Regions from separate parts of the Kitasatospora sp. NPDC059088 genome, predicted to be linked through region 1. Evidence: riboswitches for the same ligand, from Rfam matches in the RefSeq annotation. Region 1 holds a riboswitch; each other region holds the start of a gene.
The links. Region 1 has a riboswitch for cobalamin ahead of ACFWXO_RS15780 (peptidase). Riboswitches for the same ligand answer to the same signal wherever they lie in the genome.
Positions count from the first base shown of each region.

Region 1 (9,985 bases):
CGTCAGCGGTGGCCGAGCGGGAGGACCCGGGTGCGGCACCGGGGCTGACGCGCAGCGGTGGGGGGGTCACCGGTGCCCCGGCCCCTCCCGGGAGAGGAGCCGGGCACCGGTCGGCGTCCGCGGTTCAGGACGCGGTTCAGGACGCGGTTCAGGGCGCGGTGATGCCCGGCTGGGCACCGGCGCCGAAGGACCAGCCCTCGACGTCGCCGGGTGCCGGGTTGTAGCTGCCCGCGCCCAGGTTGCTGTACGACCAGGGGCCGCCGTGCTGGGCGTGCCAGTACGACCAGTAGGCGCTGCCGGTCGGGTTGGTGCAGGTCGTCGGCAGGGCGTTGATCGTGCAGACGAAGCCCGGGAAGCGCGGGTGGAAGGAGTACGAGAAACCGGCCCCGGTCAGCGCGGCCAGGCCGCTGGCCGGGTCGCCGGGCGCACAGCCGGTCTGGACGCCGCCGCCGACGGCGGTGAAGTCGACCACGACGGTGACCCCGGTGGTGCCGGTGCAGGCGTCCGCCCGCGCCTGCGGGGCCTGGACGGCGGAGACGCCGAGCAGGCCGGCCGTGAGGGCCGCCGCAGCGGCGATCGACCCGAGCGTACGGCGGGCCGGGCGGGCACGGCGGGCCGGGCGGACCGCGGTGAAGGTGTCGGTCATCGGTGAAATCCTCCTGGAGTCAGGCTCGTTCAGCGCACGGCCGTGGGCGTGGCCGTGTCCCTGGCCGTGTCCGTGGCCGGGCAGGCGAGGGTCGGGGCGCCGGGGCGTGCACCGGCGGCGGACAGCGTGGCCAGCGGGGTGCCCGCGAGGCCGAGGACGGCCTGTGCCGTGGCCCGGGCGCCGTTGCCCGCGTTGAAACCGCTCGCGTCGTAGGCGACGGCGCCGCGGACCGCCTGGTCGGCGGAGCAGTCCTGCTGGAACTTGACCAGCCGGCTCCAGCCCTTGAACCCGGCGGCCAGGCGCCCGCCGGAGAACAGCGCCTGGGTGGCCAGGCCGGTGGTGTTGGCGTTGGAGGCGGTCGCCCCGGCGGCCGCGAACCCGCCGTCGCCGTTCTGGTGGGCGGTGAGCCAGCCGAGTCCCGTGTTCGCCTTGGCGGCGCGACCGGTGGCGGCGAGGGCCTGGACGGCGAGCGCGGTGGCGTCGGGGTCGCTGGTGCAGGCGGCCTGGCCGAAGGAGACCGGGAAGCCGCCGTCCGCGCACTGGCTGTTCGCCAGGAAGTCGACGGCCGCCGCCGGGGCGTCACCGGGCGTGCGGTGCAGGGCGATCAGGGCGAGGGACTGGCCGAAGGCGTTGCTGTAGTCGCCCCACTGGGAGCGGTCGGAGAAGCGGCCTCCGGCGGTCTGCAGCGAGCGCAGCCGGGCCGGCAGGTCGACGCCGCCGAAGGCCGTCGGGTCCCCGCCGCGGACCTCGACGGCGAGCAGCAGCTTGGCGGTCGCGCCCGCATAGGCCTCGGTGGTGCCGTCGCCGAGGTAGCCGCTGATGATCTCGGGCTTCGCCAGCCAGGCGGTGGCCTTCGCGGCGGCGTCGTCGGAGCTGCGCGAGGCGGCGAAGGCCAGCACCGCGTCGATGGTCAGGCCCTGGTCGGGGTAGGCGGTCCCGTTGAAGACGGACTCGAAGTGGTCGCCGCCGACGAGCTGGCGGGCCAGCCAGCCGCCCGCGGCGGCGTCGGGGCGGAACGTCGCGGACGAGGTCGGGGCGGCGGGCGCGGCACTCGCGGCGGTGGCCGCCGGAAGCGCGGCGGCAAGGGCGAGAGCGGGTATCGCGAGCAGACCGAGGGTGCGGCGGAGCGCGGGCATGGAGACCTTTCCGGGCCCGCACACAGGGGCCCGGAGGGCCTCGGCGACGCACCGGGCAGCCCTCTGAGCTCCGGCCCGCAGACCACGACGGGAGGAGTGGACGACACACCTCCGCCGACGGGTACTCGGGCTCGCCACCGACGCGGAGTCGGAGGCCTACCGTTGCGGGTCAGCGCCGGACTCGAACCGGACTTCCCCCGAGGGCGGAGTCACAACTTGACGGCCCATCATGGCGACACGGAAAAGATCCGGTCAAGGGTTCGAGCGCGACACCACGCTGCCCGGCACCCGCCGTCGCGACGCGCGCTCCTCTCCCCGCCGTCCTGGCCAGGTCCTCAGGGACGGCAGAATGGCTCCCATGCGGCACATCTTCGTCATCGGCATCGGCGCGGGCGACCCCGACCACCTCACCCTGCAAGCGGTCCGGGCGATCGGTCGCACGGACGTGTTCTTCATCCTCGACAAGAGCGAGGAACGACAGGACCTGATCCACCTGCGGCGCCGGATGCTGACCGAGCACGGCCGGCCCGGGCACCGGGTGGTCGAGGCACCGGACGCGGAGCGGGACCGCACCACGCCCGCGTACACCGCCGCCGTGGACGACTGGCGCCTCCGGCGCGCCGACCTGGTCGAGCGGCTGGCCGCCGAGCACCTCGGCGAGGGCGAGACGGGTGCCTTCCTGGTCTGGGGGGATCCGGGCCTCTACGACAGCGTCATCGCGGTGGTGGAGGACGTACGGGCCCGCGGCGCGGTCGCGTTCGACTACGAGGTGGTCCCAGGCATCAGCAGTGTCTCCGCGCTCGCCGCCGCCCACCGCACCACCCTGACCCGGGTCGGCCGCCCGGTGCAGATCACCACCGGCCGCCGCCTGGCCGAGGGGTTCCCCGAGGGGGTGGACGACGTGGTGGTGATGCTCGACGGCCGGGCCGCCTTCACCGGCCTCGACCCCCAGGGACTGGAGATCCACTACGGCGCTTACCTCGGCACTCCCGACGAGATCCTGGTCGCCGGGCCGTTGACCGAAGCCGCCCCACGGATCCGCGAGCTGCGCGAGTCGGCACGCGAGCGCAAGGGCTGGATCATGGACACCTACCTGCTGCGGCGGTCGGAGGGCTGACCGGCGTGCGCCGCCCCGGGCGAGGGGGCTGCGCACGCGCGGACCGTCAGCGGTGCTCGAACTTCGGCGCCCGCTTCTCGGCGAAGGCGGCCATGCCCTCCTTCTGGTCCGCCGTGGCGAACACCGAGTGGAACAGCCGGCGTTCGAAGCGGACGCCCTCGGCGAGCGTCGTCTCGAAGGAGCGGTTGACGCTCTCCTTGAGCATGACCGCCGCCGGGGTGGACATCGCCGCGACGGTCTCGGCGGACCCGGAAGACGGTGCTGGTGATCGAGTGGCTCACGATCGCCACCGGGGTGATCCAGCTGCTCTCCCGCGGCTCGATCATCTCGCTGGCCGGCATCGATCGCGGGCATCATCGTCCTGGCGTACAGCTCCGCCGAGGACAAGGAGTGGTTCACGGTCCGAAGGGCCGATCATCAGCGCCGGACGCCGGGTTGTCGACGTCGGGGGCGTGAGCGCGGTACGTCGGGCTCTGGCGGGTGCGGTGCTGGAACGGGATCTCCGCTGCGCAGGAGCGCCGGGGCCGTCCGGCATCATCAGCGAGGCTACGAGTTCGTCGGGATGTAGTCGTAGCAGTACTGCAAGCCGCCCTGCGGATTGATCTGCCAGTACGAATTCCACAGGGCGGTACCGGTCTTGGGCCCGACGATGCCGTCCCTGCTGAGGCCGTTGCCGTACGCGCGCTGGAAGTCCTCGACCATGCCCTCCGTATCCGGCCCGAAGTCGCCGTCCACGGCGATCCTGTGGCCGAGGCCGACACCGTTCAGGAAGGCCTGAACACACGAAACCGCGGGTCCGTGCGACCCCTTCTGCACGTAAGGGGCGGTGGTGGAGGCCTCGGCCGTTCCGCTGAGGCCGACGACCACGGACAGTGACAACGTCACGCCCGCAGCGACACGTGCCAGTGCGCGTGCTCTCATAGCGACTACATCCATTTCTGGGGCCATCCCCCGGTGGCTCTGGTGATGACGAAGACCAGTCATCAGCGCCAGGGATCCTACCTGAAATGATCAAGAAAGAAACCAGTCAGGCTGCCCATCCAGTGGGCGAGCTGGACGTCGCCGGTGGTGCGGCCGCCGCCGGCGGTGACCGGAATCCGGTGGGTGAGGGTCGCGCACCACTTGTGGGGCCAGGGTCAGGGCCGCCCGTCCCCACCGGGGGCGACGACCTGCCCGACCCAGCCCCAGAACCTTCGGAATGGACCGAGGAGAGAACGTGCGCGAAGCACACACCAGGGAGGCGCACGGCCCGAGGCGGCAGCGTCGGACGAAGACCACCCGGGAGAGGAGTGGGGCCGGTCTCACCGCAGCGAGACCGGCCGGAGGACAGGAGCGGCGCGCCGAGTCCGGGGGGTAACCTGCGCGCCGCCGGCCTGTCCACACACCTCCGGCTACCCCCGTGCCACCACTTCATGCACCACCGGGCCGTCGTCGGACGGCCGTTCCGCCTCCTCGCTCCCGGCACGACGCCCGCCCGGAACGCCGAGGGCTGCTGCACACCCGGTACCGGGGGCCGTACGGGAGCCGGAGGTCGGGGCGACGGGGCCGGGTGCAGCCCCGAGCGGTCGTCGCGCGCCGTCGTCCCGCGGCGCGGCGTCGTGGATGCCACGGCACGTCACCAGGGCTGCTGCCCGATCGGATCGCCACCGTCCGGTGGCCCTTCGGCCGGGGCGACGCCGTGGTGGTACAGCAGCAGCGCGACATCGTCCTCGTAACCGCCGGGTGGGGCCAGCGTCTGCATCAGCCGGTCGGCGAGCCGGTCGAGCGGGAGTCCGACGTTCTCGGCGAGGGCCCGGGCGGCGTGCTCGACGCTCTCGGGCAGCGGGACCCCGCGGCGTTCCGCCAAGCCGTCGGTGGCCAGCAGCAGGACGGAGCCGGCCGGGAGCACCGCGACGGCCTCCGGCCTGACCGTGTCGGGGGCCACGGCGAGGGGCAGCGACCGGCCGTCGTCGAGCAGGACGGTCCCGCCGTCCGGCAGCGCGACGATGCCGGGCGGGTGAGCGGCGATCGAGTACCGAAGGACACCGGTGACCGGGTCGAGGACCGCGCAGAAGACGGTGGTGCACAGGGCCCCGGGGACGCCGGCGGCGAACTCGTCGAGGGCGGCGAGGGTGCGGGCCGGGCTGCGGTCCTGGAGCAGCAGGGCACGGCACGCGCTGCGCAACTGGCCCATGACGGTGGCGGCTTCGATCCCGCGGCCGACGCAGTCGCCGACGACGATGCCGATCCGGCCGTCGCGCAGGGGGACGGTGTCGTACCAGTCGCCGCCCACCTCCAGGGGGCGGGTGGCCGGTTCGTAGCGGACCGCGAAGTCCTGCGGGAGATCGGCGGGGCCGAGGATGGCGCGTTGCAGGGCGATGGCCGTCTCGCGCTGCTGATCGATCCGGTGGGCTCGGGCGAGCCCTTGGGCCAGACGACCGGCGAGCAGGGTGAGGAGCAGTTCGTCCTCGCGGGTGAAGGGCCGGCGTCCGCCCAGCTCGACCAGCAGGGCGAGCGGGCCGGCCGGGTGCTCCAGCAGGACCACGGCCCCGCCCGGCACTGCCATCGGCGCGAGCATCGGGGCTCCCGCCACGGCCGCGAGATCGCGGTGCCGGGGAACGGCCGCCGCCTCCTGGGCGGCCGGGGCCCAGGCGACCGGCACCGGTGCGGCTTCGCGGGGCAGCAGTACGGCGAGCACCCGTTCCGCGTCCCACAGGGCCCGCAGTTCGGCCACGGCTCCGTCGAGGGCCCCGGCGACGCCGACCGCGTCGGCGACGATCTCGCCCAAGGCCGCGACCGCACCCTCGCGCCGGATCGCGTGGTACTCGGCGGTGACGTCGCGGAAGGTTCCCACGGTGACGGTGGTCCCCGTGTCGGGGTCCTGGACGCGGTTGCAGGCCGCTTGCACCCACAGCCGCTTCCCGTCGGCGTGCCGCACGGACAGGGTGGCACGGCCGCCGTCCCCGGAGACGAGGCGGGCGAAGGCGCGCGCCGTCCGCCGGTGCGCGTCGGGCTCGGTGTCGGCGTCCGGCCACCACGGGTGGGGCGGGGCGCTGGGGAGGTGTTCGGGGCCGTGGCCGAGCAGTGCGGCGAAGGCCGGGTTGGTCTCGACGACGGCGCCGTCCCCGTCGCAGACGAAGAAGGCGTCATGGAGGGAGTCGACCAGCGCGGTGCGCCAGCGGGCGTGTCGGCTGCGGACCCGGGACAGGTCGACGATCGAGCGTACGTGGGCGAGGAGTTCGGCGGCGGCGAAGGGCTTGACCAGGTAGTCGTCCGCGCCCGCCGCCAGTCCTTCGACGGCGGCCTCCTGTCCGGCCCTGGCGGAGAGGAGGAGGATGGGCACCCCTGCGGTGCGGGAGTCGGTCCGCAGGGCCTGGGCCAGGTGGAGTCCGTCCAGACCGGGCATCATCACGTCGCTGACCACCAGGTCGGGGAGGTGGGCCCGGGCCGCGGCGAGTGCGCGCCGACCGTCGGCAACCACGGTGACCAAGTGGCCGGCGCCGCGCAGGATGCGCGCGAGGTAGCGGCGCATGTCCGCGTTGTCGTCGGCGACCAGCACGCGGGTGGCGGCCGCGGCGGTCGCGGGGGAGCCGTCCCGGGAAGGGTCGGCGTACCGGCCGTCGGGCTCCTCGGCGTCCTGGAGCCAGCCCAGGGCCTCCTGAAGGTACGACTGCGCCCCCGGGGACGGCGGACCGGAGCTGGCGGGCTCCGTCGGCCGCGCCCCGGGGCGGAGCGGCAGGGCCGCGATGAAGCTGCTGCCCTCGTCCTCGACCGACACGGCGGTGAGAGTGCCCCCGTGCAGTTCGACCAGTTCCCTGGCCAGGGCCAGGCCGATGCCGCTGCCCTCCTGCGAGCGTGCCCGGGGATTGTCCACCCGGTGGAACCGTTCGAACAGGTGCGGGAGCTGGGCGGCGGGGATGCCGGTGCCGGTGTCCTGCACCGTCAGTTCCGCGCGCCCGTCCACCGCGCGTACCCGCACCCGCACCGCGCCTTCGGGTGTGAACTTGAGGGCGTTGCTGAGCAGGTTGAACACCACCTGCTCCCAGAGTCCCGTGTCGAGCGCGACCGGGGCCGGCAGGGGCGGGCAGTCGACCTCGAACGCCAGGCCCGCCGCCTCCATCGCGGAGCGGAAAACGGACGCCAGGTCGGCGGTGACCGCCGAGAGGTCGACGGGCACCGGAGCCGCCCGCAACCGTCCCGCCTCGATGCGGGAGAAGTCGAGCAGGGCGTTGACGAGCCGGCCCAGCCGCAGGCCGTTGCGGTGGACGGCCTCCAGATCGGCCCGGACGTCCTCTCCGGCGTCGGCCAGCCGTCGGCGGAGGTCCCCGACCGGACCCGTCATCAGGGTAAGCGGGGTGCGGAACTCGTGGCTGACGTTGGAGAAGAACGCGGTCTTCGCCCGGTCCAGTTCGGCGAGTTCCTCGGCACGCCGCCGCTGCGCCTCGTGGTCGCGGGCGCTGGCGATCCCGGCGGCCAGGTGGCCCGCGACGAGGCCGAGGAAGGCGCGGTAGTCACCGTCCAGCGGCCGGAACCGGTTCAGCCCGGACACGAGGAAACCGTCCGGGCTCTCCCCCGCGCGCGTCAGCGGGACCACCAGTGCCCGGGCCGGCGGCTCGCTCCACATCCCGTGCGGCAGTCCGTCGAAGACCGGTGCCGCGTCCAGGTCCACCACCCGGCTGTGTCCCTGGCGGGCCGCCGCCACGGGCCACGGCACCTCCGTGTCGGCGGGAAGGCGCGCCGGGGCCGCGGGGTGGGCGGCGTCGATGCCGGACGAGGCCGCCAGGCGCGCCGATCCGCCCTCCTCGAACAGGTAGGTCAGCGTGAAGGGCATCGAGTAGGGGTTGCGGGCGAGTTGCTCCGCGGCGAACGCCAGGAACTCGCCCTCGGTGCGTACCGCGCCGGGGTCCGAGCCGAGGTCGCGCAGGGTGGCCATCCGCCGCTCGGCGACCACCCGCTGGGTCTCCTCGTTGACCACGCACAGCACGCCGGCCACGGCGCCCGACTCGTCGCGCAACGGGCTGTAGGAGAACGTGTGGTAGCTCTCCTCCGGGTACCCGGAGCGTTCGAGGAACAGCAGCAGGTCCTCGTCCCAGGTCGACACGCCGTCGTGCAGGACGCTGTCGACCCGGAGGCGGACATCCTCCCAGACCTCCGGCCACACCGTGGGGAAGGGCCGGCCGAGCGCCCACGGGTACCGCTGCCCCAGGGTGTCGCGCCGGTAGGCGTCGTTGCAGAAGAACGTCAGCTCCGGGCCCCAGGCCATCCACATCGCGAACCGGGAGGAGAGCAGGATCTGCACGGCGGTTCGCAGGCTCTGCGGCCAGTGCTCCGGCTCTCCCAGCGGCGTCGCCGCCCAGTCGACCCGGGCCAGGTCGGCGCCGACGAGCGGGTCGGCGCCGAACACACCTCCCGCCGGGGGCAGCACTGCACCTGGCACCGGAGTTCCTCCCCCGTCGACGTGGGCACACCCGACCGCACTGGACCGGGTCATCGTGCCGCGTCGGCCGGGCCGGCCGACGCACCGGTGGACGACCTTACGGGCAGGTGACCCGCCTCCCGGCCGCCACCCCGAGGTCTATAGCATCGGCCGGGTGACGGACCACAGGAACACCCCGGGCATGGCCGTGCTCGCGCTGAGCGGCGAACTCGACTACGACCGCGGGGCCGAGCTCTCCGAGCAGCTGGACGCCGCGGTCGCCGCGCGGCCGCCGGTGCTCGCCGTGGAACTCGCCGAGGTCACCTTCGCCGACTCCTTCGCGCTGCGCCTCCTGGTCCTCGCCGACCGGCGGATGCGGTCCGAAGGCGGCCTGCTCCTCCTGGTGGGGCCGCTGACCAGCGCCGTCAGCCGCCTGCTCGAGGTCACCGCGACGGACCGCCACTTCACCCTCGCACCCGATCCGCGCGAGGCCGCGCGGATGGCCGCGGCCTTCCGCCGACCGCCCACCACGGGCACCGGCCCGACGTGACCACTCCGTCCGGGCATCAACCACCACTCTCCGGGCACACGCATCGCACAGCGCCCCACAGCGTCCTTCCTCTGCTCGCTCCGCGCACAAGACCCTGATACGAGGCCGCATCATGTCCCACGCCGACGGAACGGTCTCACCCGACGGACCGGGCGCGGACGGCACCCGTCACCGACCCCGGCGGGTGGTCACCGCAGCCGACGCCCGCGCCCTGCTCACCGAGCTCGTCCGAACCCTGGACGGCGACACCGACCGCCTGCTCGCCGACGTCAAGCTCGCCGCCACCGAACTGGTCGTCAACGCCCACCGGCACGCCGGCGGGCTGACCGGCTTCCACGCCCGCATCGACCACGAGCGCCGCCGGCTCGTCGTCGATGTCGAGGACGCCGACGAACGCCACCCCACGGGTGAGCCGCTCGACCAGCGGGCCCCCGAAGCACCGGGAGGCCGCGGCTGGGCGCTCGTGCAGATCCTCGCGCACACCTGCCGCATCGAGCCCCTGCCGAACGGGGGCAAGCGCATTCGCGCCACGTTCGCCTACTGAGCCGCAGCCGACCGGCGACGGCGCCCGGTCGTGCCCGCGGACGGCACAGGCCGCGCTGACCGCGGGCGATTCCCCCGGCCCGACGCCTACTCGTAGTAGCGGCGTTCCTCGACCGGCTCGTCCACTCCGATCCGGCGGACCAGGCGCCGCCGGCGGTAGATGTTCGCATAGGTGATCATGCCCAGGAGTCCGGCGGCCATCAGGATCCAGCCCACCGTGTGCACGTTGATTCCGTTCAGGTGCCAGTCCGTCGCGAAGACCATGATGGCGCCGAGGGCGAACAATCCGATGCAGCCACCGATACCCATGCTGTCCCACTCCTCGTCAGTCGGCTCTCTGCTCCTCGGGTGCCCTGGATCCGGGATTGAATGTCGGCATCGGCGGAATCGTCTGCGGGCTTTCCGGCGGGGTCGCTACAGCCGGACCTCGGCCCACACGGTCTTGCCCAGCTCGTGGGTCTCGGCGCCCCACCGGCAGGAGGCGCGCTCGACGATGACCAGCCCGTGGCCGCCGGGCGTACCGGGCAGGTGCGGGAGGCGGAGAGCGGGCAGGACGGGGGAGCCGTCGCTGACCTCGATCCGCAGCGTGCCCGGACGC
Region 1 is NZ_JBHYGR010000029.1:25,622-35,606, reverse strand. Features, by position in the region: gene ACFWXO_RS15785 (flagellar hook-length control protein FliK) at 149-646, opposite strand; gene ACFWXO_RS15780 (peptidase) at 676-1,782, opposite strand; cobalamin riboswitch at 1,881-2,029, opposite strand; gene cobF (precorrin-6A synthase (deacetylating)) at 2,141-2,899, shown strand; partial or broken gene ACFWXO_RS15770 (enoyl-CoA hydratase-related protein) at 2,946-3,143, opposite strand; gene ACFWXO_RS15765 (hypothetical protein) at 3,158-3,355, shown strand; gene ACFWXO_RS15760 (peptidoglycan-binding protein) at 3,446-3,784, opposite strand; gene ACFWXO_RS15755 (SpoIIE family protein phosphatase) at 4,515-8,369, opposite strand; gene ACFWXO_RS15750 (STAS domain-containing protein) at 8,470-8,844, shown strand; gene ACFWXO_RS15745 (ATP-binding protein) at 8,957-9,388, shown strand; gene ACFWXO_RS15740 (DUF6458 family protein) at 9,475-9,696, opposite strand; gene ACFWXO_RS15735 (ATP-binding protein) at 9,802-9,985, opposite strand, start outside.

Region 2 (9,985 bases), on a different contig from region 1:
CACCCTCGGCGGGGTCTCCACCACCAAGGCGTACGACCTGGTGCTCAGCGCGGACTGGCTGTTCACCGCGCTGGCCCGCGAGTTGAAGCTGCGCAAGGCCCTGATCCAGGCCCCCGTCCTGTGGGAGCTGCGCAAGCTGAACCCGCTCGACGCGGTCTCCGACGCCGGCGTCCGCAACGGGATCCTGGAGGACTGCAGCACGGGCTGGGGCCAGATCTTCGCCCGGGTCGCCATCGCCGCCCGCAACTACTGCCTCAAGGAAGGCCTGATCAACGGCTCCCCGCTGGCCGAGCCCAACCTGCGGGAGGTCTGGGACAAGCTCCAGGACCCGGCCTACAACATCCGCTCGGTCGCCTACCTGACGGTCTACAACGCCCACCAGCTCAAGATCGCCCGCCCCGACCTGACCACCGGCCCGGCCGACACCCAGGCCCTGCTCGCCCGGTACAACGGCCTCGGCGAGGACGCCCAGCAGTACGGCCGCGAGCTGATCGGCCTGTACAACGTCCTGGAGGGCTACAACCTGCTCTCCCGCACCAAGTGAGCTCCGCTGCCCCGGCGGACGCCGAACGGCCCCGGGACTACTCCCCCACCGCCGCCGTCGTGAACCTCCTGCTGGGGGTGCCCGGCATCGTCCCGGTCTGGCTGCTCTACTACTTCGCCGCCAACTGGCCGCTCGCCGCGCTCGGTTGGACCAGCCGTGAGCCGACGGAGAACGACGGTGTCCTGCCGTGGCTGCTGCTGCCCGGCCCCCTGGTGCTCGGCTCCGCCGTCCTGTGGTGGTTCGCCAACCGCGCCCTGCGGCGCCGCACCGCCCCGCACGGCCGCCGCGCGGTGTACTGGCCGACCAGCGTCCTGCTGACCCTGGTGCCCACCTTCGTGCTCATCGTCGTCCTGTAGGAGAAAGAGAGTTGGAAAACGTGCAGACCACCGTCACCCGGCGCACCGTCACCCGACGGACCGCCGTCCGGGGCGCCGCCGTCCTCGGCGCGGCCGCGGCCACGGCCGCCCTGCTCCCGGGCACGGCCTCGGCCGCCCCGGGCACCACCCCGCCGCAGGCTCCCGGGCTCCCCGAACGGAAGCTCCCCACCAGCGCCAACGGCTGGACGATCGAGAAGGAGGCCAACCACGTCTCCACCGTCTGGACCCGCCAGGTCGCCGGCACCGGGCTCTCGGTCGACCTCCGGATCGGCGACGTCGAGGAGATCCTCGTCCACCTGATCCGGCGCTTCCACTACGAGGTGGAGGAACTCCCCGACGGCGACCTGCTCGGCTGGCAGGAGATCGGCGGGCTGCGGACGGCACTGCCGGAGTCGAACCTCGCCTCCGGCACCGCCGTCCGCATCCGCCCCGGCGCCTCGGCCAAGGGCGGCCTCTTCGCCCACCAGGAACTGGTGCTGCGCGACATCCTCGCCGACTGCCAGGGCGTGGTGCGCTGGGGCGGGGACGACGACGAGGTGGACGAGTCGCTGTTCTACCTCGCCCTCGGCCCGCAGGACCGCCGGGTGAACCGGCTCGCCGACCGCCTGCGCGGCTGGGCCGAACGCCCCGGCTCGGGCGCCGGCACCCCGGTGGACGTGGCCTCCCCGGACCGCCGCACCGAGGCGAGCACCTTGGCCCGCACCCAGCGCGCGGGCTGACCACCCCACGGGGGCGGGCCCGGCAGCCGTGCCGCGCCCGCCCCCGAACCCGTCCGATCGGCCCGCCTGATCAGCCCATCTGATCAACCCGCCCGATCAGCCCGCGAGTTCGGCCCGCAGGCGGCGGGCGGCGGCGACCAGGCTTTCCAGCGAGGCGCGGGTCTCGGGCCAGCCGCGGGTCTTGAGGCCGCAGTCGGGGTTGACCCAGAGCCGCTCGGCGGGGATCGCCGCCAGTCCGGCCCGCAGCAGCTCGACGGCCTCCTCGGTGCTCGGCACCCGCGGGGAGTGGATGTCCCAGACACCCGGGCCGACCTCGCGCGGGTACCCGGCGGAGGCCAGTTCCCCGGCGACCTCCATGTGCGAACGGGTCGCCTCCAGGGAGATCACGTCGGCGTCGAGTTCGTCGATCGCGGTCATGATCGCGCCGAACTCGGCGTAGCACATGTGGGTGTGCACCTGGGTGTCGGCGCGCACGCCCGAGGTGGCCAGCCGGAAGGCCTCGGTGGCCCAGTCCAGGTAGGCCGGGCGGCCGGCGGCGCGCAGCGGCAGGGTCTCGCGCAGGGCCGGTTCGTCGACCTGGACGACGGCGGCGCCCGCGGCCTCCAGGTCGGCGACCTCGTCGCGCAGGGCGAGGGCCACCTGCCGGGCGGTCTCGGCGAGCGGCTGGTCGTCGCGGACGAAGGACCAGGCGAGCATGGTGACCGGGCCGGTCAGCATGCCCTTGACCGGGCGGTCGGTCAGGTCCTGGGCGTAGCGGAACCAGTCGACGGTCATCGGCTGCGGGCGGGAGATGTCCCCGGCCAGGACCGGCGGCCGGACGTAGCGGGTGCCGTAGGACTGCACCCAGCCGTGCCGGGTGGCCAGGTAGCCGGTGAGCTGCTCGGCGAAGTACTGGACCATGTCGTTGCGCTCGGGCTCGCCGTGCACCAGGACGTCCAGGCCGGCCTTCTCCTGGTAGGCGACCACCTCGCGGACCTCCGCCTCCATCCGCTCCCGGTACGCGGCGGCGTCGATCCGCCCGGCGGTCAGGTCGGCCCGGGCGACGCGCAGTTCGGTGGTCTGCGGGAAGGAGCCGATGGTGGTGGTCGGCAGCAGCGGCAGTGCGAGCCGGGCCCGCTGGGCCGCGGCCCGTACGGGGTAGGGCTGGGCGCGCCGGGCGTCGCCCGGGGTGACGGCCGCGGTGCGGGCGCGCACGGCCGGGTCGCGGGTGATCGGCGAGCTGGCGCGGGAGGCCAGGTCGGCGCGGTTGGCGGCGAGTTCGGCGGTGATCGCGCCGGTGCCCTCGCGCAGGGCGCGGGCCAGCAGCGCGGTCTCGGTGGCCTTCTGCTTGGCGAAGGCGAGCCAGCGGGCGATCTGCGGGTCGATGTCGCGTTCGAGGGTGGCGTCGATCGGCACGTGCAGCAGCGAGCAGGAGGGCGCGACGTCGACCCGGTCGGCGAGCCCGAGCAGGGTGGCCAGGGTGGCCAGCGAGGCGCCCAGGTCGTTGATCCAGATGTTGCGGCCGTCGATCACCCCGGCGACCAGGCGCTTGCCGGGCAGCCCGCCGACGGCGGCGAGGTCCGCCAGGTTGGCGGCGGCCGGTCCGGTGAAGTCCAGCGCCAGGCCCTCCACCGGGGCCTTGGCCAGCACCGCCAGGGCGTCGCCGAGGCGGTCGAAGTAGCTCGCCACCAGCAGCTTGGGGCGCTCGGTCGGCGCGCCCAGCTCGCGGTAGGCCCGGGCGGCGGAGTTCAGCTCGGCCGGGGTCCGGTCCTGGACCAGCGCGGGCTCGTCCAGCTGCACCCACTCCGCACCGGCGGCCCGGAGCGCCGCGAGCAGTTCCGCGTAGACGGGCAGCAGCCGGTCCAGCAGGGTGATCGGCTGGAAGTCGGGGGCCACCCCCGGCGCCGGCTTGGCGAGCAGCAGGTAGCTGACCGGCCCGACCAGCACCGGACGGGCGCCGTGGCCGAGCGCGAGGGCCTCCCTGAGCTCGGCGACGGCCTTGGCCGGGTTCGCGGCGAAGGCGGTGTCCGGCCCCAACTCCGGGACGAGGTAGTGGTAGTTGGTGTCGAACCACTTGGTCATCTCCAGCGGAGCGACGTCCTGGTTGCCGCGCGCCATGGCGAAGTAGCCGTCCAGCGGGTCGGCGTCGACCGCCGCCCGGTGCCGCGGCGGGATCGCGCCGACCGCCACGGTGGTGTCCAGGACGTGGTCGTAGAGCGAGAAGTCGCCGGTCGGGACCTCCTCGATACCGGAGTCGGCGAGCTGCTGCCAGTTCCCCCGGCGCAGGTCGGCGGCGGTGGCCAGCAGCACCTCGGCGGTGACGGCGCCCTTCCAGTACCCCTCGATCGCCTTCTTCAACTCCCGGCCCCGCCCCTGGCGGGGGTAGCCGTGGGCGGTGGCGAGGGTCGCCGCGGCTGCGGACTTCGTGGTCAAGGGACTCTCCTTCGCGAGTCTGGTTCCTCAAGTGCCCGGCGACGGGGACGAGGACGCGAAGGGACGACGGACCGGACGGGCCCCCGCACACGGGTACGGCTCCGCCAGGTGTGGTCGCCGACCCGCCCTCGAGGTCACCGGATGGCCGGGCGCGAACGGTCGCACCCGGGCAGTGGCAGGTCTTCGGACTCGCGGGCCCGCCCGTCCTCCTCAAGGACCGGCACCTACTGGCCGTCGCTTCCCAGACCCGAACCGGGCCCAGTGCGTATGACGGCGGTCGTTCCCACTCACCGCTGCGGGGCAGTCCCGGACTGGCCAGTTGAAAGGCGTCACCGGGTTCCCTCTTACGACACCCCGCCTGGCGGACGGGGCGAACCAGCTGCACCCGCCACCCTACGGGCAGCCCGCCGCTTTCCGGCCGGAGAACCGCACAACCGTCCACATGATGAGACGGCGTCAGCCTCCGACGACCTCGGCCTGCGACCGGGGTCAGCCTCCGGCCGCTGCGACGGCCCGGGTCAGCCGACCGCCACCCCGACCAGGCAGGTGTCGTCGTCGGTGTCGGCACCGCTGTACTGCAACAGGTGGTCCAGGTGCCCCTCGAGGCCGTCCCCACCCTCGGCGGCCAGCCGGTGCGCCCGCTCGGCGAGGGTCGTCAGGTTGCTCAGCGACGCCTGGAGGGACTCGTCGCGGCGCTCGATCAGCCCGTCGGTGTACATCACCAGGGTGTCCCCGGGCCGGAGCACGATCTCCTCCTCCTGGTAGTCCGCCTGGTCGACGGCGCCGAGCAGGATCCCGCCGAGCTGCGGGAGGGTCCGCGCCCGGCCCTCGCGCAGCAGGACCGGTGGCGGGTGGCCAGCGCGGGCCCAGCGCAGCCGCCGGGTGGCGGGTTCGTAGAGCCCGCAGACGGCGGTGGCGGTCACGTTGTCCGTGAGGTGGTGGGTCACGCTGTTCAGCCAGTTGAGCAGTTGGCCCGGTCCGGCACCGGTGGCGGCCAGGCCGCGCAGGGCGTTGCGCAACGCGACCATGCCGGTGGCTGCCTCGATGCCGTGCCCGGCGACGTCGCCGACGCAGATCAGGACGTCGCCGGTGGGCAGCACGAGGGCGTCGTACCAGTCGCCGCCGACCAGGTGGTCCTTCTCGGCGGGGCGGTAGCGCACCGCCACGTGCAGGTCGTGAAGGTCCAGCGGCCCCCGGGCGGGCGGCATGATGGCGTGCTGGAGCTGGAGGGCGAGGCGGCTGCGCTCGGCGGCCTGCTGCTCGCTCTGGGCGAGCTGGTCGCGGGTGGCGGCCAGGGCGACCTCGGTCCAGTGCTGGGCGGAGATGTCCTGGTAGGCGCCGCGGACCACACGCAGTCCGCTGTCCGGGTCGTGCACCGGTTCCGCCACCACCCGGATGTGCCGGGTGACCCCGTCGGCGCGCTGGAGGCGGAAGGCGGTGGAGGCGGGCCGCCGGTGGTGCAGCAGCGTCCGCAGGAAGCGGCCGATGGTCTGCCGGTCGTCCGGGTGGGCGTGCTCGGCGAGCTGGTCGAGGGCGATCGGCCGGTCGGTCGGCGCGAGCCCGTGCAGCTCGAACAGGGTTTCGTTCCAGTCGATCCGACGGGTCGCCAGGTTCTCCTCGAAGCCGCCGATGCGGCCGAGGCGTTGGGCGTGCTGGAGCAGTCGGGCGACCCGCGGGGTACCGTCGTCGAGCCGCCAGACGACCACCAGGTGGGTGCCGTGCCGGCTGATGCCCACCTGGGCCCGGGCGGTCAGCGGCACCCCGTCGACCAGGGCGGCCAGCCGCATGTCCTGGGTACGGAAGGGCTCGCCGGTGGCGAAGACGTGCTCGACCATCTCGGCCAGACCGCCCGGTGCGGCCGCCAGCGGGTAGGCCTCCAGCAGTCGGCGACCCACGATGGCCACCGTCGGCCGGCCGGCGAAGTCCGCGAAGGACGGGTTGACGTGCCGGATCACGAACCGGGGCGGGAGTCCGTCGTGGTCCGGGGCGAGCCGCAGGACCAGGCAGGGGTCGAACAGTCCGTCGGCCAGCTGCCGCAGTTCGTCGAACTGGGCGTCCGCGGGATCGGTGGCGGAGAACTCCCGTCCGTCCCAGGACTCCAGGGTGGCGGCGGCCACCTCGGCGAGCGCCTCGAACTGCCGTTGCAGGGGCTGGGAGCGCTCGGGGAGTTCCTCGTTCCAGCAGAGCTCCAGCACGCCGATCAGCCGGCCGCCGACCCCGGCCGGCACGGCCAGCCGACCGCCGCGGACGTCGTGCTGGCCGATCGAGGGCAGCGAGGCGTCGGCGAGCACGGGGTAGGCGACGGTGCCTCGTTCGTCCAGCGCCCGGCGGGCCGGCGTGGGCACGCCCGGGGGTACGTGGCGCCAGCGGCGGGCCTCCTCCGGCTGGAACCCGGCGCTGCCCGCGAGGGAGAGCGAGAGGTCGGGATGGGCGGCCCAGACGGCCACCGCGGCCACGCCGAGCGGCCGCAGGGCGTGCTCCAGCATGGAGCGGGCCGCGCTCTCGGCGTCGCCGCCCGCGACAGTGTCGGCCTCGATGCTGCGCAGCCGGCGGGCGACCGGGTCCGTGGTACGGACGGCCGTACCGGCGACGAAGTCGCGGGCGAGTGCGGAGATCCGGTCGCCCGCCCCCGGGTTGACCAGGTCGGCGGCCAGCGCCAGGGTGGTCACCCCGGCCTGCTCGGCGAGGCCCTCCAGCTGGCGGGCGGCCTCGGTGGGGCCGCAGCGCAGCCGTTCCACCAGGACGCCGACGGCCAGCTCGACCACGGCGCGGCCCGCCGAGTCGGCCTGGGCCTGGTCGAGTTCCCGGCGCAGCCACTCCACCGTGCTGGCGAGCCGGCCCATGGCGGTCGCCGTCGGGTCCGGGTCCGGGTCCGGGTCCGGGTCCGGGCCGCCCGGGGCTGCCGGGCGGGCCGTCGGTTCCGGACCGTACGACGGGGACGCCTCGCCGGGCGGGGCTGCGTCGCCGACCGGCTGCGGACCGGCCGGGGTGCGCTGGGCGCCGACCCTGGGCAGGACGGTGGCCGGGTCCGCCGCCCGAGCGCGATCGGCTGCGGGCTGCTCCGGTGGGTGCTGCACGGTGGTGGGCTCCTGGGTCGTGGACGGCGGCTCCGGACGGCGACTCCGGACGGCGGCTACCGGGTGAGGTGGTGGGTGATCCGGTTGATCACCTCGTCCGCGTCCACCGGCTTGGTGATGTAGTCGCTCGCCCCTGCGGCCAGGCTCTTCTCCCGGTCGCCGAGCATCGCCTTGGCGGTCACGGCGATGATCGGCAGCCCCTCGTGCTCGGGCATCGCGCGGATCGCCGCGGTGGCCGTGTACCCGTCCATCTCGGGCATCATCACGTCCATCAGGATGACGTCGATGCCGGGGTGGGCGGTCAGCGACTCCAGGGCGGCGCGCCCGTTCTCGGCCTGGAGGACCCGCATCCCGTGCAGTTCCAGGATGCTGGTGATCGCGTACAGGTTGCGGTCGTCGTCGTCGACCACCAGCGCCGTACGCCCGGCGAGGGCCGGCCCGGTGGCGGGGCTCCAGGCCTGGACCCGGTCCCCGTCGCGGACCGACGGGAGCGCGCCGCCGGGGTGGTCGGCGCTCATGTGGAGGGCGATCCGCTCGCGCAGTTCGTCGAGGCTGGCGAGCAGTTCCAGCGGTCGCCCGCCTGGGCGGGTGACCGCGTCCGGGTGCTGGACGGCGACGCTCCGGTTGTTGTGCGCCAGCACCGGCACGGTGTGCAGCGCCGGGTCGCCCTCCATCTCGGACAGCAGGGTCGCTGCCGTGCCGTCCGGTAGGTCCAGTTCCAGGACGACGCAGTGGCAGGGGGCGGTGGCCAGCGCGGTGGCGGCTTCCTGGGCACCGACGGCGGTGATGATCTCGACCTCCCGGTGCCCGGCGGAGTAGCGGGCGAGGTCGGCGACGGCGTTCTCCGCCACCAGGGTCAGCAGCCCGCTGGGCCGCCCCTCGACCACCAGGAGCCGACGCGGCCGGCCCGCGGACGAGCGGTCGGCCGGTTCGTGGGCCTGGTCCGCGGCGGGCCGTGCGCAGACGCCGTCGTTCGGCTCCACGGCCGCCGTCGGGGCCTCGGGGACGGCGACCTCCGCGTGGACCACGGGCAGGTAGAGGGTGAAGACGCTGCCCCGGCCCAGGCTGCTCTCGACGGTGATCGCGCCGCCGAGCAGGTAGGCGATCTCCCGGCTGATGGACAGTCCGAGGCCGGTTCCGCCGTACTTGCGGCTGGTGGTGCCGTCGGCCTGCTGGAAGGCCCCGAACACGGTCTCCAGGTGCTGGGGCGCGATGCCGATCCCCGAGTCGGTGACCCGGAAGGCGAGCACCGGCACGCCGCGCCGTACGCCGTCGGGGAGTTCGGCCGCGGTGGCGGGCTCGATCCGCAGCTCGACCCGGCCGTGCTCGGTGAACTTGACGGCGTTGGACAGCAGGTTGCGCAGCACCTGCCGCAAGCGGTAGTCGTCGGTGCGCAGTTCGCCGGGGACCCCGTTGGCGGTGCGGACCGCGAAGGCGAGGTTCTTCTGCCCGGTCATCGGGCGGAAGGTGGCCTCGACGTAGTCCAACAGGGTCTGCAGCGGTACCGCGTCGACGCTGAGGTCCATCTTCCCGGCCTCGACCTTGGACAGGTCGAGGATGTCGTTGATCAGCTGGAGCAGGTCGGAGCCGGCCGAGTGGATGATGCCGGCGTACTCGACCTGCTTGGCGCTCAGGTTGCGGGTGGGGTTCTGCGCCAGCAACTGGGCGAGGATCAGCAGGCTGTTGAGCGGGGTCCGCAGTTCGTGGCTCATGTTGGCGAGGAACTCGGACTTGTACTTCGAGGCGAGGGTCAGCTGGTGGGCACGCTCCTCCAGCTCCTGGCGGGCCTGCTCGATCTCCAGGTTCTTGGTCTCGATGTCCCGGTTCTGGGCGGCCAGCAGCTCCGCCTTGTCCTCCAGTTCGGCGTTGGAGAACTGGAGCTCCTCCTGCCGGGCCTGCAACTCGGCCGACCGGGCCTGGAGTTCGGCGGTGAGCCGCTGGGACTCGCCGAGCAGCTCGTCCGTCCGGGCGTTGGCGATGATGGTGTTCACGTTGACGCCGATGGTCTCCATCAGCTGGTCCAGGAAGTCCCGGTGGACCTGGGTGAACGGCAGTACGGAGGCCAGCTCGATGACGCCGAGGACCTGCCCCTCGACCACGATCGGCAGCACGATGAGCGACAGCGACTCGGTGCGGCCGAGGCCGGAGGAGGCGGCCAGGTAGCCGGGCGGCAGGGCGCCCACCGCGATGGTCCGCCGGCTGCGCGCCGCCTGGCCGACGAAGGACTCGCCCAGCCGGAAGCGGGTGGGCCGCTCGCCGTCGGGGAACGCGTAGGAGCCGACCAGTTGGAGCACCGTCCCCCCGCCGCCGTCCTCGGCGAGGTAGAACGCGCCGCACTGGGCGCCGACCAGCGGGGCGAGTTCGTCCATCACGGACTCGGCGACGACGCCCAGGTCGCGTCGGCCCTGCATCAGCGCGGAGAACCGGGCCAGGTTGGTCTTCAACCAGTCCTGTTCCTCGTTGGCGCGGGTCGTCTCGCGCAGCGACTCGACCATGAAGTTGACGTTGTCCTTGAGGTCGGCGACCTCGCCGGAGGCATCCACGGTGATCGAGCGGGTCAGGTCGCCGGCCGCGACGGCGCTGGTGACCTCGGCGATCGCCCGGACCTGCCGGGTCAGGTTGCCCGCCAGCTCGTTGACGTTCTCGGTGAGCCGCTTCCAGGTGCCGGAGACGCCCCCGACCTTGGCCTGCCCGCCGAGCCGGCCCTCGGTGCCGACCTCCCGGGCCACCCGGGTCACCTCGTCGGCGAAGGAGGAGAGCTGGTCGACCATCGTGTTGATGGTCTCCTTCAACTCCAGGATCTCCCCGCGCGCGGTGACGGTGATCTTCTGCGAGAGGTCGCCCTCGGCCACCGCG
Region 2 is NZ_JBHYGR010000133.1:12,580-22,564, forward strand. Features, by position in the region: gene ACFWXO_RS37430 (glycoside hydrolase domain-containing protein) at 1-544, shown strand, start outside; gene ACFWXO_RS37435 (hypothetical protein) at 541-900, shown strand; gene ACFWXO_RS37440 (hypothetical protein) at 912-1,640, shown strand; gene metE (5-methyltetrahydropteroyltriglutamate--homocysteine S-methyltransferase) at 1,737-4,052, opposite strand; cobalamin riboswitch at 4,230-4,399, opposite strand; gene ACFWXO_RS37450 (SpoIIE family protein phosphatase) at 4,571-7,129, opposite strand; gene ACFWXO_RS37455 (HAMP domain-containing protein) at 7,186-9,985, opposite strand, start outside.
Region 2: it holds a riboswitch for cobalamin, as region 1 does, so the genes downstream of both, metE (5-methyltetrahydropteroyltriglutamate--homocysteine S-methyltransferase) here and ACFWXO_RS15780 (peptidase) in region 1, are expected to answer to the same signal.

Region 3 (9,150 bases), on a different contig from region 1:
GGCGACGGCGCCGGCGCCGCCGAGCCAGGCGGTGAGGTAGCGCAGGGCGACGGCGACGTTGGCGCGCAGCCCCTGGTCGGTGGGCAGGCCGGCGGACAGCCGGTGCACGCCCAGCAGGTCGTCGGCGGTGACCTCGACGTCCGCGCGGGTGCGGTCGAGCTGGTGCGGGAACGCGCCGAGGACGGCGTCGAAGGCGGTGCGGCAGGTGTCCACCAGGCCGGGGTGGGCGACCCAGGAGCCGTCGAAGCCGTCCCCGGCCTCCCGCTCCTTGTCGGCCCGCACCTTGGTCAGGGCGACGGCGTTGGCGGCCGGGTCGCGCTGGGGGATCGCGGCGGCCATCCCGCCGATGGCGTGGGCGCCGCGCCGGTGGCAGGTGCGCACGAGGAGGTCGGTGTAGGCGCGCAGGAAGGGCTGGGTCATGGTGAGGGTGGCGCGGTCCGGCAGGACGTAACGCGGGCCGTGCTGGGCGAAGTTCTTGATCAGGCTGAACAGGTAGTCCCAGCGGCCCGCGTTCAACCCGGCGGCGTGGTCGCGCAGTTCGTAGAGGATCTCGTCCATCTCGAAGGCGGCGGTGATGGTCTCGATCAGCACGGTGGCGCGGACCGTCCCGTACGGGATGCCCAACTCGGCCTGGGCGGCGGTGAAGACGTCGTTCCACAGCCGGGCTTCGAGGTGGTTCTCCAGCTTGGGCAGGTAGAAGTACGGGCCGCTGCCGCGTTCGATCTGGCGCCGGCCGCAGTGGAAGAGGTAGAGGCCGAAGTCGACCAGGGCGCCGACGGCCGGGCGGCCGTCGATCAGCAAGTGGGCCTCGTCCAGGTGCCAGCCGCGCGGGCGGACCACGATGGTGGCCGGGTCGGTCCCGACGGAGTAGTGCTTGCCGTCCGGGGTGGTCTCCTCGATCCGGCGCTCGATCGCGTCGGCCAGGTTCAGCTGGCCGGTCACCAGGTTGTGCCAGGTGGGGGAGGTGGCGTCCTCGAAGTCCGCGAGCCACACCTTCGCGCCGGAGTTGAGGGCGTTGACGGCCATCCGGCGCTCGGGCGGGCCGGTGATCTCCACCCGGCGGTCGGTGAGGCCGGGGCCGGCGCCGGCCACCCGCCAGCTGGCGTCCGCGCGGACGGCGGCGGTCTCGGGGCGGAAGTCCAGGGTGTCGCCGGACGCCAACTCGGCGGCGCGGCGCGCGCGTTCGGCGAGCAGCTCGGTGCGGCGGGCGGCGAACCCGTCGTGCAGCCGGGCGAGGAAGGCGAGGGCCTCGGGGGTGAGGACCTCCTCGAAGCGGTCCTCGGGCTCTCCGAGGACCTCGACGCGACGGGACTGGCTCATCCGGTTCTCCAGGGAAGCAGGCGGGGGCGGGTCGGGCGGGTCGGGCGGGTGGGCGGCACGGAGCTCCCTCGCTCCGCCGTACGGGCCGCCGGGGTGGCACGCTCCGGTGGGTGGACGACCGAACCCACCGGGCGGGCGGGGACCGGAGGATCAGTGGAACTGCTCGGCCTCGGTGGAGCCGCTCAGCGCCAGGGTCTCGGCGTCGGGGTTGAGCGCGGTGGAGACCTGGTCGAAGTAGCCGGTGCCGACCTCGCGCTGGTGCTTCACGGCCGTGTAGCCGTCCGGCACTGCCGCGAACTCGGCCTCCTGGAGGTCGACGTAGGCCGTCATGCCGTGCTCGGCGTAGCCGCGGGCCAGCTGGAACATCGAGTGGTTGAGGGCGTGGAAGCCGGCCAGCGTGATGAACTGGAAGCGGTAGCCCATCGCGCCCAACTCCCGCTGGAACTTGGCGATCCGGTCGTCGTCCAGGGCGGCCTTCCAGTTGAAGGAGGGCGAGCAGTTGTAGGCCAGCATCTTGTCCGGGTACTCGGCCTTGAGCGCCTCGGCGAACTCCCGGGCCTGGGCGAGGTCCGGGGTGCCGGTCTCCACCCAGATGAGGTCCGCGTACGGGGCGAAGGCCAGGCCGCGGGAGATCACCGGCGCCATGCCGGGCTCGACCCGGTAGAAGCCCTCGGCGGTGCGCTCGCCGGTGCAGAAGCGGGCGTCGCGCTCGTCCACGTCGGTGGTGAGCAGGTTGGCGGCCAGCGCGTCGGTGCGGGCGACGACCAGGGTCGGCACGTCGGCGATGTCGGCGGCCAAGCGGGCCGCGTTGAGGGTGCGGACGTGCTGGGCGGTGGGGACGAGCACCTTGCCGCCGAGGTGGCCGCACTTCTTCTCGGAGGCCAGCTGGTCCTCGTAGTGGATGCCCGCGGCGCCGGCCGCGATCATGGCCTTGGTGAGCTCGAAGGCGTTCAGCGGGCCGCCGAAGCCCGCCTCGGCGTCGGCGACGATCGGCACCAGCCAGTCCGGGCCGCCGTCGGTGCCCTCGGCGGCGTCGATCCCGTCGGCGCGCAGCAGCGCGTTGTTGATCCGACGCACCACCTGGGGGACGGAGTTGGCGGGGTAGAGGCTCTGGTCGGGGTAGGTCTGGCCGGCCTGGTTGGCGTCGGCCGCGACCTGCCAGCCGGACAGGTAGATCGCCTGGAGCCCGGCCTTGACCATCTGGACGGCCTGACCACCGGTCAGCGCGCCCAGGGCGTGCACGTAGTCCTGCTCGTGGAGCTGCTTCCACAGGCGCTCGGCGCCGCGCCGGGCCAGGGTGTGCTCCTCGCGCACCGTACCGGACAGCCGGACGACGTCCGCCGCGCCGTACGTGCGCTCGATGCCGGCCCAGCGGGGGTCGGACGCCCACCGGGCGGCCAGCTCCGCCGCCTGCTGCTCCTGCTGCTGCCGAACCGACTGGGTCATGGTGATCGACTCCCGGGGATGCTCTGCGAAGGACGTTGCGAAGGATGTGAGCGACCTCTCACGACGTGGCGAGAGGGCGGCCGGGTGGCGCCGGGCAGCGGTGGAACACCGCGGGACGTGGTCACCCGGACGACAGGTCAGGGCAGTTGACCTGCCCGTTCGCCACCGTTCTGGGCGCCTCCCGGCCGCAGCACCGACTCTGGCAGCCGACGCGGCCGCCGTCACCGGTGGAGCCGTGCCAAGTTCCGCGAAGCCCGCCCGGCGAATCCGCGAAGCTTGCGAAGGCTTGCCCGGAGGCGTTGCGGCTAGGCTGCGCCGCACCGGCCCGACCCGACGGCCGGACACGGAGGTGCGGGGCGATGGGGAAGGCCTTCGCCGGGGCCAGGCTGCGCCGGCTCCGGGAGGAACGCGGACTGAGCCAGGCCGCCACGGCGCGGATGATCGACCTCTCGCCCAGCTACCTCAACCAGCTGGAGCACGACGCCCGCCCGCTGACCGTCCCCGTCCTGCTGCGGCTCACCGAGGCGTTCGGCGTGGAGGCCGGGTACTTCGCCCCGCCGGACAGCGCCCGGCTCGCCGCCGAACTGCGCGACGGCCTCGGCGAGGAGCTCGCGGCCGGCCGGATCACCCCCGGTGACCTCGACGAGGTCGCCACCCGACTGCCCGCCGTGGCACGGCTGTTGACCGACCTCGGGCGCGGCCGTCGCACCCTGGCCGAGCAGCTCGCCGTCCTCGCGGGGGACCGGGGCCCGGCCGCCGACACCCGGACCCCGCACGAGGAGGTCCGCGAGTTCTTCTACCGCCGGCAGAACTACGTCCATGAACTCGACACCGCCGCCGAGGAGTTGGCGGGCGAGATCCGGCTGCGGCGCGGCGGGGTGCGGGCGGTGCTGGCCGAACGGCTGGCCGACGTACACGGCGTACGGCTCGCCTCCGGCGGGGAGCAGCTGCACCGGTACGAGCCGCGGACCCGGACCCTGCGGCTGTCGGACCGGCTGCGCCCCGGCCAGCAGGCCTTCCGGCTGGCCACCCAGCTCGGCTACCTGGAACACGACGCGCTGCTCTCCGAACTCGCCGCCCAGGACAGCCCCGAAGGCTCGGCCGCGCACTCGCTCACCCGGATCGGCCTGGCCAACTACTTCGCCGCTGCCCTCGTCCTGCCCTACGCCGCCTTCCACGCCGAGGCCGAGTCCGCCCGCTACGACATCGAGCACCTCGCCGACCACTTCGGCGTCGGCTACGAGACGGTCTGCCACCGCCTCAGCACCCTCCAGCGCCCCGGCCTGCGCGGGGTGCCGTTCTCCTTCGTCCGGGTCGACCGGGCCGGGAACGTCTCCAAGCGGCAGTCCGCCACGCCCTTCCACTTCTCCCGCACCGGTGGCACCTGCCCGCTGTGGAACGTCTACGACGCCTTCGCCGCCCCGGGCCGGGTCCACGTCCAGGTCGCCGCCATGCCGGACGGGCGCCGCTACCTGTGGACGGCCCGCGCCGTCACCCGCTCGCCCGGCGGCTGGGGCCGACCCGGCAAGACCTTCGCCATCGGCCTCGGCTGCGAACTCCGCCACGCGTCCCGCCTCGTCTACTCCGCAGGCCTCCACCTGACCGACGAGGCCGCCGCCACCCCGATCGGCCTGGGCTGCAAGGTCTGCGAACGCCCGGCCTGCGCCCAGCGCTCGGCCCCGGCGATCGGCCGCCCGCTGGCCGTCGACGAGCACACCAGCACCTTCGTCCCGTACCCGGCGTCCTCCTGAGCGGTGCCGCACGGGGCGAGGCAGCCCCCGGAGGGCCGTCGGACGAGTACAACCACCCTTCCTGCCATCGGGTTTGGTGACATTGGGCGGCGGGCATCGCCAGCCCGGAAGCCCCGTGCACCACGGGCGGAAGTGAGGTGGGACGGATGGCCGGCGACGAGACGCCACAGCCCTTCGCGACGTTCTGCGGCAACTGCAACTGCGGTTGCCCCCAGGTGTTCCTGGACCGGGAGGCCCCGGTGGACCGGCGGGTGAGGATCACCGACGACTTCGGTCAGCAGATCCGGATGAGCGAGGACCAGTTCCGCGACCTGGTGCGCCAGGCCAAGGAGGGACTGCTGGACCTCTCCGCGGCTTCGGCCGGCTGAACGCGATCGAACGGCGCCCGGGGGCGGCGGTCCGATGACCCGCCGCCGGTCCGGCGAAGGGCCGTGGTCGCGGCCCGGGACTCGCCGATCGGTGTCGGGGACACGGACACCTCGCTCTACAGGAACGCGTGGTCGACCTCGCGCTCTGGCTCGACCGCCACCGGCCCGTCCTGGCCCTGTGACCCGTCGTGCCCCTGTGACCGCTCGGGCCCGCGCCGCGCGGCGGTGGGTCTGGACTTGCTAGGACGTCCAACTATATGGTCGACGGCAGGTCCGCGGTGTCAGGGAAGCCGGTGTGAGTCCGGCACGGTCCCGCCACTGTGACCGGGGAGTTCGTCCTCGCAGATGACGGCCACTGGCAGCCAGCCGGGAAGGCCAGGGGGCGGGCGTGGATCCGGGAGTCAGGATACCGGCCGCGGATGATCCGTGTTTTCCACGAGGATGGAGACGACACGCATGACTCCGGGCCGCTGTTCCCGCTCCGCTGCCGTGCTGCCGACCGTCGGGGCCCATCGCTCCTGACGGTTCGTCACTTTACGCCTGCCGCGACGGCGTACGACCGTACGTCCGATGCCGCGGCGTGCTCTCTCCATTCCTCCTCTCCCCACCCGTGACGAGAGAAGGAACCGATGGTCCGCGAACTGACCCACTTCATCGGCGGCAAGCGCGTCGCCGGGACGTCCGGCCGCTACGGCGACGTCTTCGACCCCAACACCGGCCGGGTGCAGGCCCGGGTGCCGCTGGCCGACCGGGCCGAGGTCGAGGCGGTGATCGCCGACGCCGCCCAGGCCCAGCCCGGGTGGGCGGCCTGGAACCCGCAGCGGCGGGCGCGGGTGCTGCTGCGCTTCCTGCAACTGGTCGAGCAGGAGAAGGAGGAGCTGGCCCGGCTGCTCTCCGCCGAGCACGGCAAGACCGTGGCCGACGCCCACGGCGACCTCCAACGCGGCCTGGAGGTGGTGGAGTTCGCCGCCGGGATCCCGCACCTGTTGAAGGGCGAGTTCACCGACAACGCCGGCACCGGCATCGACGTCTACTCGATGCGCCAGCCGCTCGGCGTGGTCGCCGGCATCACGCCGTTCAACTTCCCGGCGATGATCCCGCTGTGGAAGGCCGCACCCGCGCTGGCCTGCGGCAACTCCTTCGTTCTCAAGCCCTCCGAGCGGGACCCGTCGGTGCCGCTTCGGCTCGCCGAGCTGTTCCTGGAGGCCGGGCTGCCGCCGGGCGTGCTCAACGTGGTCAACGGCGGCAAGGAGGCGGTGGACACCCTGCTGGAGGACGAGCGGGTGCAGGCCGTCGGCTTCGTCGGCTCCACCCCGATCGCCCAGTACGTCTACGCGACGGCCGCCGCCCACGGGAAGCGGGCGCAGTGCTTCGGCGGCGCGAAGAACCACATGATCGTGATGCCGGACGCCGACCTCGACCAGGCCGCCGACGCGCTGATCGGCGCCGGCTACGGCTCGGCGGGGGAGCGCTGCATGGCGATCTCGGTGGCCGTCCCGGTGGGGGAGGAGACCGCGGACGCGCTGGTGGCCAAGCTGGTCGAGCGGATCGCCGCGCTCAAGGTCGGCCGCTCGGACGACCCGGCTGCCGACTTCGGCCCGCTGGTCGGCGCCGACGCGCTGGAGCGGGTCCGCGGGTACCTCGACCTCGGGGCCCGGGAGGGCGCCGAACTCGTCGTCGACGGGCGGGACTTCCGCCTTGAGGGCCACGAGGGCGGCTACTTCCTCGGCGCCTCGCTGTTCGACCGGGTGACCCCGGACATGCGGATCCACCGCGAGGAGATCTTCGGCCCGGTGCTCACCGTGGTCCGCGCCGCCGACTACGAGGAGGCGCTGCGGCTGCCCAGCGAGCACGAGTTCGGCAACGGCGTGGCCATCTACACCCGGGACGGCGACACCGCCCGGGACTTCGCCCGCCGGGTGGACACCGGCATGGTCGGCGTCAACGTGCCGATCCCGGTGCCGATCGCCTACCACACCTTCGGCGGCTGGAAGCGCTCCGCCTTCGGCGACCTCAACCAGCACGGTCCGGACTCGATCCGCTTCTACACCCGCACCCGCACCGTCACCTCGCGCTGGCCCTCCGGGGTCAAGGAGGGCGCGAGCTTCACCATGCCGACGATGGGGTGAACGCCGTGCACACCAGTGAACTGACGGAGGACCAGGCCGCGATCGCCGAGGCCGTCGGAGCCTTCGCCGCCGAGTACCTGGCCCCGCACGCGGTCGAGTGGGACCAGGCCAAGCACTTCCCGGTGGACGTGCTGCGCAAGGCCGCCGACCTCGGCCTCGCCGGGGTCTACGTCCGGGAGGACGTCGGCGGCTCCCAACTCTCCCGGCTGGATGGCGTGGTGGTCTTCGAAGCACTGGCGGGCGGCTGCCCGTCCGTCGCCGCCTACCTGTCCATCCACAACATGGTCGGCTGGATGGTCGACCGCTACGGCAGCGAGGACCAGCGCCACCGCTGGCTGCCCGCACTCTGCACCGCCGAGGACCTGGGCAGCTACTGCCTCACCGAACCCGGCGCCGGCTCCGACGCCGCCGCGCTCGCCACCCGGGCGGTGCGCGACGGCGACCACTGGGTGCTGGACGGCGTCAAGCAGTTCATCTCCGGCGCGGGCGCGGCCCGGGTGTACGTGGTGATGGCGCGCACCGGCGGCCCGGGCGCCTCCGGGGTGTCCGCCTTCGTGGTGGAGCGGGACGACCCGGGGCTCTCCTTCGGCCCCGACGAGCGGAAGATGGGCTGGAACGCCCAGCCCACCCGCCAGGTCGTCCTGGACGGCGTCCGGCTGCCCGCCGACCGCCTGCTCGGCGGCGAGGGCGAGGGCTTCCGGATCGCCATGGCCGGCCTGAACGGCGGCCGGCTCGGCATCGCCGCCTGCTCGCTCGGCGGCGCCCAGAGCGCCCTGGAGCGCACCACCGCCCACCTCGCCGACCGGGAGGCCTTCGGCGCCCGGCTGCTGCACGCCCAGGCGCTGCAGTTCCGGCTCGCCGACATGGCCACCGAGCTGGAGGCCGCCCGGGCGCTGCTCTGGCGGGCCGCCGCGGCCCTGGACCGGGGCGACCGGCGGGCACCGCAGCTGTGCGCGATGGCCAAGCGGCACGCCACCGACACCGGCTTCGAGGTGGCCAACCAGGCGCTCCAACTCCACGGCGGCTACGGCTACCTGGCCGAGTACGGCATCGAGAAGATCGTCCGCGACCTGCGGGTGCACCAGATCCTGGAAGGGACCAACGAGATCATGCGCGTCATCGTCGCCCGCGGCCTGATCGGAGCCGCCTGATGAGTGCCGAGGAGGTCCTGGTCCACCGCGAGGGCCGCGCCGGGCTGATCGTCCTCAACCGCCCCAAGGCGCTCAACGCCCTCACCCACGGCATGGTCCGGCGCATCGCGCGCGCCCTGGACGACTGGGAGCACGACCCGGCCGTGGCCACCGTGGTGATCACCGGCGCCGGGGAGCGCGGGCTCTGCGCGGGCGGCGACATCGTGGCCATCCACCGTGCCGCCACCGGCGGGGACCCGGGCGCCGCCGAGGAGTTCTGGCGCGACGAGTACCACCTCAACGTCCGGATCGCCCGCTACCCCAAGCCCTACGTGGCCGTGATGGACGGCATCGTGATGGGCGGCGGAGTCGGCGTCTCCGCCCACGGCAGCGTCCGGATCGTCACCGAACGCACCCGGATCGCCCTGCCGGAGACCGGGATCGGCTTCGTCCCCGACGTCGGCGGCACCTACCTGCTCGCCCTCGCCCCCGGCGAACTCGGCACCCACCTGGCCCTGACGGCCGGCTCCGTCGGCGCCGCGGACGCCCTGCTCTGCGGGCTCGCCGACCACCACGTGCCCGCCGAACGCCTCCCGGCGCTGCTGGACGACCTGGCCGAACGGCCCGTGCACGACGCCCTGGAACGGCACGTCGCCGCCGCGCCGCCCGGTCCGCTGGCCGGGCAGCGCGGTTGGATCGACCGCTGCTACGCGGCCGGTTCCGTCGAGGAGATCCTCGACCGGCTCGGCGACAGCGGCGAACCGGAGGCGAAGGCGGCCGCCGACCGGATCGCGGCCAACTCCCCGAGCGCCGTGAAGGCGACGCTCGCCGCCCTGCGCCGGGCCCGGGCGCTCGGCCCGCTGGAGGCGGTGCTCGACCAGGAGTACCGGATCTCCTGCGCGGCGCTGGCCACCCCGGACCTCGCGGAGGGCATCCGGGCCCAGGTGATCGACAAGGACCGCTCGCCGCGCTGGCACCCGGCCACCCTGGCCGAGGTCGAGGACGC
Region 3 is NZ_JBHYGR010000133.1:255-9,404, reverse strand. Features, by position in the region: gene aceB (malate synthase A) at 1-1,320, opposite strand, end outside; gene aceA (isocitrate lyase) at 1,471-2,766, opposite strand; gene ACFWXO_RS37410 (short-chain fatty acyl-CoA regulator family protein) at 3,126-4,517, shown strand; gene ACFWXO_RS37405 (hypothetical protein) at 4,664-4,885, shown strand; cobalamin riboswitch at 5,127-5,318, shown strand; gene ACFWXO_RS37400 (CoA-acylating methylmalonate-semialdehyde dehydrogenase) at 5,515-7,014, shown strand; gene ACFWXO_RS37395 (acyl-CoA dehydrogenase family protein) at 7,020-8,165, shown strand; gene ACFWXO_RS37390 (enoyl-CoA hydratase/isomerase family protein) at 8,165-9,150, shown strand, end outside.
Region 3: it holds a riboswitch for cobalamin, as region 1 does, so the genes downstream of both, ACFWXO_RS37400 (CoA-acylating methylmalonate-semialdehyde dehydrogenase) here and ACFWXO_RS15780 (peptidase) in region 1, are expected to answer to the same signal.